Regions from separate parts of the Azospirillum fermentarium genome, predicted to be linked through region 1. Evidence: riboswitches for the same ligand, from Rfam matches in the RefSeq annotation. Region 1 holds a riboswitch; each other region holds the start of a gene.
The links. Region 1 has a riboswitch for cobalamin ahead of M2352_RS23780 (energy-coupling factor ABC transporter permease). Riboswitches for the same ligand answer to the same signal wherever they lie in the genome.

Region 2: another riboswitch for cobalamin. It lies ahead of M2352_RS22915 (ribonucleoside-diphosphate reductase subunit alpha); the one in region 1 lies ahead of M2352_RS23780 (energy-coupling factor ABC transporter permease).
Region 3: another riboswitch for cobalamin. It lies ahead of M2352_RS21900 (TonB-dependent receptor plug domain-containing protein); the one in region 1 lies ahead of M2352_RS23780 (energy-coupling factor ABC transporter permease).

The regions. Positions count from the first base shown of each region.
Region 1 covers NZ_JAOQNH010000003.1:809,995-813,265, forward strand. Annotated here, with positions in the region: gene M2352_RS23770 (CbiQ family ECF transporter T component) at 1-609, opposite strand, end outside; gene M2352_RS23775 (energy-coupling factor ABC transporter substrate-binding protein) at 596-922, opposite strand; gene M2352_RS23780 (energy-coupling factor ABC transporter permease) at 912-1,601, opposite strand; cobalamin riboswitch at 1,737-1,966, opposite strand; gene M2352_RS23785 (extracellular solute-binding protein) at 2,015-3,271, opposite strand, start outside.
Region 2 covers NZ_JAOQNH010000003.1:589,953-593,223, forward strand. Annotated here, with positions in the region: gene M2352_RS22910 (ribonucleotide-diphosphate reductase subunit beta) at 1-45, opposite strand, end outside; gene M2352_RS22915 (ribonucleoside-diphosphate reductase subunit alpha) at 69-1,997, opposite strand; cobalamin riboswitch at 2,111-2,333, opposite strand; gene M2352_RS22920 (aldo/keto reductase) at 2,433-3,257, opposite strand.
Region 3 covers NZ_JAOQNH010000003.1:366,029-369,299, reverse strand. Annotated here, with positions in the region: gene treZ (malto-oligosyltrehalose trehalohydrolase) at 1-1,047, opposite strand, end outside; cobalamin riboswitch at 1,162-1,372, shown strand; gene M2352_RS21900 (TonB-dependent receptor plug domain-containing protein) at 1,490-3,271, shown strand, end outside.

The DNA of each region.
Region 1 (3,271 bases):
ATCCATCCGCCGCGCCGCGTTCATCGCCCGCCCCAGCAGCCCCGCCGCCAGCAGCGACAGCGAGCGCAGGTGCCGCCGCCAGCCGCCGGCATAGCCCAGCCGGAACGCCTGCGCCCGCGACCCCGCGGTCACCGTGTCGCCCAGCAGAAACAGCAGGCGGTAGGTCAGCAGCGCCACGTCGGCCACCGCCGCCGGCAGCCCCAGCCCACGCAAAAGCCCGATCAGCCGGCTGGCCGGCGTGGTCAGGGTCAGCAGCGCCAGCGCCGCCACCGCCGCCAGCGACCGGCCCACCGGCACCAGCGCCGTTTCCACCCCGCCGGGCACCCAGCCCAGCGCCAGCCCGCCGCGCCAGTCCAGCGTCAGGGCCAGCGCCGGCAGGCTGGCCAGCAGAAACCCCGCCGGGGGCAGCAAGGCGGCGGCCAGGGCCGCGGGCGGCACGCGGGCCGACAGCAGCGCCAGCCCCACCGCCGCCGCGAACACCGCCGCCGGGGCCAGGGGCGGCGCCCCGGCCATGGCCGCCAGCATCAGCCCCAGGCTCAGCGCCAGCTTGCCGCCGGTGCCGCGGTCCTTCCACGCCGACAGATGGGCCGCCCGGTCAAGGGCGCGCATCGCGCGCGCGCCGCTGCGTGCCCTGCCGTCCGGTGTCCCCGTCCCGCCGGCGGGACCGGCGGCCCATGTAATAGCCCAGCAGCCACGCCCCCACTGCGGCCTGCCCCGCGAACAGCAGGCTTTCGATTTCCTTGCTGGGGGGCTCCCACAGGGGTTCCCACCAGGGGGTGTAGCCGGGCCTCACCTCTTCGATCACGCCGGACGCCTTGTCGTCGGAGCCGCCGAAGCTGGGCTTCTCCTCCCACGGCATGACCAGCGGCAGCAGGACGATGGCCGCGGCCAGCCCCAGGACGATGCGGTTGTCACGCAACATGGCCGGAATCCTTCTCTTCACCGCGCATTTCCGCCAGCAGGCGCAGGTCGTCGGCGCTGTTGCGCGACAGCCAGTTGACCACCGCCACCGTCAGCAGCCCTTCCACCACCGCCAGCGGCATCTGCGTCACCGCAAAGATCGACAGGAATTTCACCGACGCCCCCGTGAAGCCGGTGGCCGGATCGGGGAAGGCCAGCCCAAGCTGCAGCGCCGTGGTGACATAGGTGGCGAGGTCGCCCAGGAACGCCGCCAGGAACACCCGCACCGGCACCGACAGCCCCACGGCCCCGCCGCCGCGCACCATGGCCCACGCCACCCACGGGCCGACGATGCCCATGGAAAACACGTTGGCCCCCAGCGTGGTCAAGCCCCCGTGGGCCAGCAGCAGCGCCTGGAACAGCAGCACGATGGTGGCCATCAGCGTCATCACCGACGGGCCGAACAGCGCCGCCCCCAGCCCGGTGCCGGTGGGATGCGAGCAGCTTCCCGTCACGCTGGGCAGCTTCAGCGCCGACAAGAGGAAGGCGAAGGCGCCCGACGCCCCCAAGAGCAGCCGGGCCTCGGGCTTTTCCCGCACGATGCGGCGCAGGCGCACCGCGCCCACAATGACGAAGGGTGCCGACGCCGCCGCCCACCCGGCGGCGTGGAGAGGAGGCAGAAAGCCTTCCATGATATGCATGAACCAGACACTCCCAGTTGATCCGGGAGGCCAGGGGAACGATGGAGGGGAAAGCCGGCAGACCCGCGTCCGGTCCTCTGGGCGCGGGGCCGTCCTGATTCCACGCCACCGGGACACCCCGCCCGGAGGAACGACACGAGACAGCGGACGCCGGCAGGTCTCCTGGCTTGCGGGTCGCCGCCACCGCGCCGGCCTTCCCGGCCGTCACCGGCCAGTGGCACATCAGGGGCGCGGCGGCTCACCGCCTACAGTTGCGGGGGCAGCCATGGCTTGCGCGAGCCCCAAGGGGCCTGCGGCACCATGTTCCCTTTTCATCGCCGGCCCCCGCGGACGGGAGCCGGAGAACCGGCATCACGCCCGCGACGGTACGGGGCGGGGGCGGATGTTGTCAAGGAAGGCGTACAACCCTTCGGCTAACGCCCCAGCTTCGCCGTCTTGGCCGGGTCGATCCACCAGGTGTCGGGGAACAGGGTGCTGCGGAACTCCTGGTCATACTTGCGGGGCGTCGCGGGGATGCCGAAACGGTCCCACGCCGCCACCCAGCTTTCCGGGTTGTACCAGTGGGGCACCATGTAGAAGCTCCACAGCAGCACGCGGTCCAGCGCGCGGGTGGCGGTCTTCAGCGTGGCCTCGTCCCTGGCGGCGATGACCTTTTCCACCAGCGCATCCACGATGGGGTCGCGCACGCCGGGGTAGTTGAACGATCCCCGCTCCCCCGCCGTGGCCGAGCCGAAGAAGGCCCGCAGTTCGGTGGCCGGCGGGCTGGCGAAGCTGAAGTTGGTGACGATGACGTCGAAGTCGAAATCGTCCGACCGCGCCTCGTACTGGGCGGAATCGACGCTGCGCAGGCTGGCGTCCACCCCGGCCCGGCGCAGGGTTTCCACATAGGGCTGGATGATGCGGGACAGGCCGCCGCCCGCCACCTCCAGGACTTCCACCGTCAGCGGCTGGCCGGCGGCGTTGGCCAGACGCCCGTTCTTCGGCTCCCACCCCGCCTCTTTCAGCAGGCGCAGCGCCTCGCGGGTTTCGGCGCGGTTGTTGCCGGCGGGGTCGCCCGCGGGGGGTTGGAACGGCTGGGTGAACAGCCGCGGCGGCAGACGGTCCCGGTACGGTTCCAGCAGCGCCAGTTCGTCCGGCCCCGGCACCCCGCTGGCGCCATAGTCGGAATTGGGGAAGTTGGACAGGGTGCGGTGGTACTGCCCGTACAACAGCGTCTTCTGCGTCCAGGCGAAATTGAACAGCATCCCCAGCGCCTCGCGCACGCGGGGGTCGGCGAACTGGGGCCGGCGGGTGTTGAAACGGAACGCCTGCGCCCCCAGCGGCAGCGCCGAGGGGATCACCCGCTTGACCACCCGCCCGTCGGCCACGGCGGGAAAATCATAGCCGGTGGTCCAGCGCTGCGCCCGGTTTTCCACGCGGATGTCGTAGCCGCCGGCCTTGAACGCCTCGAACATCACGTCGTCGTCGCGGTAGAAATCCTGTTTGATGGTGCCGAAATTGTACAGGCCGCGGTTGACCGGCAAATCGCGGCCCCAGTAATCGGCCACCCGCTCATAGGTCAGCGCCCGCCCCGGATTGACCGCCACCGTGCGGTAGGGGCCGGAGCCAAGCGGCGCCTCCAGCACCGTCTTACCGATGTCGCGCCCGTTGGCGGTCCACCAATGCCGGGC
Region 2 (3,271 bases), 220 kb from region 1:
GCCGATCAGGGCGCGCGGATCCATGTGCGCAAGGGATGCGGTCATGATGGGGTGTCCGTTGCCGGTGCTCACTGGCAGGCCAGGCATTCTTCGTAATCGGTGCGGGCGGGGGCGGCATCGGCGCCGCGGTCCCGGTTGCCGCCGGCAAAGGCCGCGCGCTGCACCGATTTGGACCGGCAGTAATACAGGCTTTTCAGCCCCCGCTCCCACGCGGTCCAATGCAGCATGTGCAGATCCCATTTGTCGATGTCGCCCGGCAGGTAGAGGTTGATCGACTGGCTCTGGCAGACAAAGGGGGTGCGGTCGGCGGCGAAATCCACGATCCACCGCTGGTCGATTTCGAACGCGGTGCGGAACACCGCCTTTTCATCGTCGCTCAGCACGTCCAGATGCTGCACCGATCCTTCGTGCTCGATGATCGACTGCCACACCGCGGGCGTGTCGGCGCCGCGCCCGGCCAGCAGCCGTTCCAGATGCGGGTTGCGCACCGAGATCGACCCTGACAGGGTTTTGTGGGTGTAGATGTTGGCCGGGATCGGTTCGATGCAGGCGCTGGTGCCGCCGCAGATGATGCTGATGGACGCGGTGGGGGCGATGGCCAGCTTGTGGCTGAAGCGGGCGCGGATGTTGCGGTCGGCGGCGTCGGGGCAGGGGCCGCGCTCGTCGGCCAGCCGCACCGACGCGGCGTCGGCGGCCCGCCGGATGGTGCGGAAGAAGCGCAGGTTCCACGATTTCGCCAAAGCGCTTTCAAAGGGAATGCCGCGCGCCTGCAGGAACGAATGGAACCCCATCACCCCCAGCCCGACCGAGCGTTCACGCATGGCCGAGTAAACCGCACTCTCCATCCCCTCCGGTGCGTCTTCGATGAAGCGGGTCAGCACGTTGTCGAGGAAGCGCAGCACATCCTCCACCAGCGCGCCGTCGCCGCTCCACTGATCCCAGGTTTCCAGATTGAGGGAGGCGAGGCAGCACACCGCCGTGCGCTCGTTGCCCAGATGGTCGGTGCCGGTGGGCAGGGTGATTTCGCTGCACAGGTTGCTGGTGGTGACGCGCAGCCCCAGATCCCGCTGGTGCCGGGGCAGCGCCCGGTTCACCGTGTCGCCGAACAGCAGATAGGGTTCGCCGGTCTGCAGCCGGGTTTCCAGGATCTTCTGCCACAGTTGGCGGGCGCTCAGCGATTTCAGCACCTCCCCCGTCTTGGGGCTTTTCAGGAGGAAGGGGGTGTCGCCGCGCACCGCCTCCATGAACGCATCGGTGATGACCACGGCGTGGTGCAGGTTCAGGCTCTTGCGGTTGAAATCGCCCGAGGACTTGCGGATCTCCAGAAACTCCTCGATTTCCGGGTGGTGGATGTCGAGATAGACCGCCGCCGACCCGCGGCGCAGCGACCCCTGGCTGATGGCCAGCGTCAGGCTGTCCATCACCCGGATGAACGGGATGATGCCCGAGGTGGTGCCGCAGCCCTTCACCGGCTCGCCGATGGACCGCACCCCGCCCCAATAGGTGCCGATGCCGCCGCCGTTGGACGCCAGCCGCACGTTCTCGTTCCACACGCCGACGATGCCGTCCAGCGAATCCGGCACCGCGTTGAGGAAGCATGAAATGGGCAGGCCGCGGGAGGTGCCGCCGTTGCTGAGAACCGGTGTCGCCGGCATGAACCACAGCCGCGACATGGCGTCATAGATCCGCTGGGCGTGGGCGGCATCGTCGGCATAGGCCGCGGCCACGCGGGCGAACAGATCCTGATAGCTTTCACCGGGGAGCAGATAGCGGTCGTCCAGCGTCGCCTTGCCGAACGCGGTCAGGAGCGCGTCGCGGCTGCGGTCGATGCCCACCACCGTGGGGGACGGCGGCGTCCAGCGTTCCAGCGGCGCGCGGGTGACCGCCCGGTCCAGCGGGCGCGGGGGCAGGGCCACCAGATTGCCGTGATCGTCGAAATCCCGGCCAAAGCTGTACGGGGTGGCCGTCTGGGCGGTGGGCAAGGCAAGCGCCGGCATCGGTGGTCATCCTGTCGTGGGGTTGGACGGGACGCACGGCAAGCACGGCTGCGGATGTGGGCCACGGGGATGGCGCACAGGCGCAAGCGCACCACCGGGACACCCCGCCCGTGGACGTTCGTTCGGTTACGGCAGGTCTCCTGGCTTGCGGGTCACAGCACGTCCGTCCGGCCTTCCCAGCGCCCGAGGGGCGCCAGTGACACGAAAACGGCGGACACGCTCTCCGCTTACAGTTGCGGGGGCAGCGCCGGCATCGTTCCCGGACGGGGACTCACCGGCTTCCCTCTTAGCCCTGTATCTTGTTGGATGCAGGGAACCATAACGCTAAATATGGTATGTCATGGAAACGGGGGCGTCAAGATCTTCTCTTGAGCGCCCCCGTTTCACACCGCGTGTGTTGCCTCAATGGCGGCGGAATGTCAATTCCGCGTCATCTCAATCCCACACCGGCGCCAGCCCGGCGGGGCTGACCAGCCGCCCGTCCGGCGTGGCAAGGGCGTGGATGGCGGCCATATCCTCCGGCGGCAGGGTAAAATCGAAAATGGCGGCGTTTTCCGCCGCGCGCGCAGCACTCACCGTCTTGGACAGGGCGACGACGCCGGGCTGCTGCACCAGCCAGCGCAGCACCACCTGGGCCACCGTCCGGCCGTGGCGGGCGGCGACGGCCCGAAGCCGTTCGTCGGCCAGGACTTTGCCGTCGGCCATGGCGTAATAGGCGGTGACGGCCATGCCCGCCGCGCGCGCCGCGCCGATCACCGCCGTCTGGTCGAGATAGGGGTGGTATTCGATCTGGTTGGTCACCAGCGGGGCGGCGGACAGGCGCCCGGCCTCGGCCATCAGGGCGGTGGAGAAGTTGGACACGCCGATGTGGCGCACCTTGCCCGCCTGCCGCACGGCGTTCAGCGCGCCGATCTGCTCGGCCAGCGGCACATCCGCGTTGGGCCAGTGGAGCAGCAGCAGGTCCACGTAATCGGTGCCCAGCTTGCGCAGGCTCTCATCGACCGAGGCGTGGAAGGCGCTGTCCCGGTAATTCTTCACCCACACCTTGGTGGTCAGGAAGATGTCGCCGCGGGGAACGCCGGACGCCGCGATGCCGGCGCCCACCGCATCCTCGTTGCCGTAGATCTGGGCGGTGTCGATGTGGCGGTAGCCGAGAGCGAGGACGGCGGGCACCATGCGGGCGGTGTCGGGCCCCGGCATGCGGAAGGTGCCGAAGCCCAGGGCCGGAATGGCGGCGCCGTTGGCGGTGACGGTGTGCATGGACGAAATTCCTT
Region 3 (3,271 bases), 440 kb from region 1:
AAAGTCGCTGTAATATCCCCCGCTCTCCCCGGTGGCCAGCACATGGGCGGCGTGGTGGTAATCGTCGTTCCATTGGGCGGTGTGGAACCGCGGCTCCCCCCCGTCGCGGGACAGGAGGCGGGCGGCGTTGTGCTCGTTCTCCAGCACCAGATGGACGTGACGGTCCCGGCCCACGCGATCACGCACCCGCCGGGCCAGCTCCTCCAGGATGTGGGGGGAAGAATCGTCGATGATGGCGTGCACCGCGTCCAGCCGCAGCCCGTCGATGCGGTATTCCTCCAGCCAATAGAGCGCGTTGTGGATCATGAAGTCGCGCACCGGGCGGGCGTGGGCGCCGTCGAAATTGATGGCGGCACCCCACGGCGTCTTGTGCCGTTCGGTGAAGAAGCCGGGGGCGTAGGCGTGCAGGTAGTTCCCGTCCGGCCCGAAGTGGTTGTAGACCACATCCAGGAACACCATCAGCCCCCGCCCATGCGCCGCGTCGATCAGCGCCTTCAGGTCGTCGGGCGTGCCATAGGCCGACCGGGGGGCGAAAAGCTGCACCCCGTCGTACCCCCAGTTCCGCCCGCCGGGGCATTCGGCCAGCGGCATCAGCTCCACCGCCGTGATGCCGGCCGCCGCCAGATGGTCCAGCCGTTCGATGGCGGCGCGGTAGGTGCCTTCGGGTGTGAATGTCCCGACGTGGAGTTCGTACAGCACCGTCTCGTGCCAGGGCCGCCCGCGCCATGCGCTCGCCGTCCAGGCGTAGGAGGCCGGGTCCACCACCCGGCTCGGCCCGTGCACCCCGTCGGGCTGCCAGCGCGACACCGGGTCGGGGACCGCCAGCCCGTCGGGCAGGATGAAACGGTAGGCGCTGCCCGCCGCGGCCTCATGGGTGGCCAGGGTGAACCACCCGTCCTCTTCCCGCACCATGGGCAGGCGGGTGCTGCCGTCGATCTCCAGCGTCATCTCCGCCACGCCCGGCGCCCACAGGCGGAACCGGACGGAACCGCCGGCCTGCGGCTGGGCGCCGAAGGGCATGGAATGGGTGAAACGGTTCTCGGTCATCGCAGCAATCCTCTGGTGTGCGGCGGCATCCCCCGACAACGCCCCGCCGCTGGGTTTGCTCCCCGCAATAAAAAAACCCCGGCAACAAAATCATTGACCCGCCGGCATCACCGCCCCTAGCTTGGCCGCGACGGTTGCCCGCAAGGGCTGAAAAGGGAACACGGTGCGGACCCATCGACAGGGTTTCAAGCCGGGGCTGCCCCCGCAACTGTAAGCGGCGAGCCGTCCGCAACGAAGCCACTGGAGCCATGAAAGACGCTCTGGGAAGGCCGCGGACAGGCGACAACCCGTGAGCCAGGAGACCTGCCGTCAACCGTGGTCACACGCGGACACATTCGGGCGGGGTGCACCGAAGGTTGCCGAACCGGGATTCCGCCCGTGCGGGATCGCGGCGGGGCTTCGTTCGCGGTGACGTGCCACCGGCGTCTCCGCCCGAGGTCTCATGACTCGTACCCTGTTCTGTCCGTCCCGGACGATTCCCGCCGCCTTTGCCATCGGCGGCGTTCTCCTCCCCCTCTCATCCCTGGCCGCCGACGACGGCACCGCCACGAGCACGGCCATGCTGCTGCCGGAAATCTCCGTCACCGCCAACCGCGTGCCCACCGCGGCGGACGCGACCGGCAGCGCGCTGACCATCATCACGGCGGACGACCTCCAGCAGCGCCAGACCCGGATCCTGTCCGACGTCCTGCGCGAGGTGCCGGGCGTGGCGGTCAACCGCACCGGCCCCATGGGCACCCTGACCCAGGTCCGCATCCGCGGGGCCGAGGGCAACCAGACCCTGGTGCTGATCGACGGGATCGAGGTCAACGACCCCGCATCGGGCTCCGAATACGACTTCGCCAACCTGCTGGCCGGCGACATCGAGCGGGTGGAGGTGCTGCGCGGGCCACAAAGCGCGCTCTACGGCTCCGACGCCGTGGGCGGCGTGGTCAACATCGTCACCCGCCGCGGCAGCGGCGCGCCCTCCCTCTCGGCGGCGGTGGAGGGCGGATCGTTCGGCACCTGGGCCGGGCGCGCCACCGCCGGCACCGGCAACGACCGCTACGACGTGGCGGTGAGTGCCCAAGGTGTGCGCAGCACCGGCGTGTCGGTGGCCGACCGCCGGCTGGGCAACGGCGAGAAGGACGGCTATCGCAACGGTACCCTGACCGCCAAGGCCGCCGTGCGTCCCACCGGCACCACCGAACTGGCGGTGGTGGGCCGCTACACCCGCTTCGACAGCGACACCGATGGTTTCACCGGCGGGCGCGGGGCGGTGGACGACGGCACCAGCACCACCGGCAAGCAGGCGTTCGGGCGGGTGCAGGGCAAAGCGGTGTTCCTTGACGGCCATTGGGAGCACATCGCCGGCCTGTCCTATGGCCGGCAGCAACGGAATTACCGCGATGCCCGCGGCCAGACCACCAGCACCTACGAGGGGCGCAAGACCAAGCTGGACTATCAGACCAACCTCAGCTTTGCCACCGGCCCAGCGGCGCACGTGCTGACCGCCGGGGTGGAGCACGAGGACGACACCGGCATCACCCGCAGCGGCTATTCCAACTTCGACCGCACCATCGGGTCAACGGGGCTGGTGGGGCAGTACAAGCTGGACCTGTTCGACCGTCTGACCCTGACCGGCAGCGTGCGCCGCGACGGCAACGACCTGTTCCAGGACGCCACCACCTGGCGCGGCACCGCCGCCTACCGCGTGGAGGACACCGGCACCAAGCTGCGCGCCTCCTACGGCACCGGGGTCAAGAACCCGACGCTGTTCGAGCTGTACGGATACACCGCCACCTATGCCGGCAACCCGGACCTGAAGCCGGAAAAGGGCCGCGGCTGGGACATCGGCGCCGATCAGGCGCTGTGGGGCAAGCGGGTGGTGGCCGATGCCACGTGGTTCAACCAGCGCATCCGCGATCTCATCACCGGGACCGGACGCACCTCCATCAACATGCCCGGCGAATCCCGCGTGCAGGGGCTGGAGGTGGGGCTGACGGTGGAGCCGGTGGACGGGCTGACGCTGCGCGGCTCCTACACCTGGACCGAGGGCGAGGACTCCACCGGGGCCGAGCTGGTGCGCCGGCCCAAGCATCTGGCGAGCCTGAACGCCAATTACCGCTTTCTGGAGGACCGGGCCAACGCCAACATCGGCGTGGTCTACAACGGGCGCACCAGCGACTGGGCCTATGATTCCTTTTACAACCGCCAGCCGGTCAGCCTGACGCCCTACACGCTG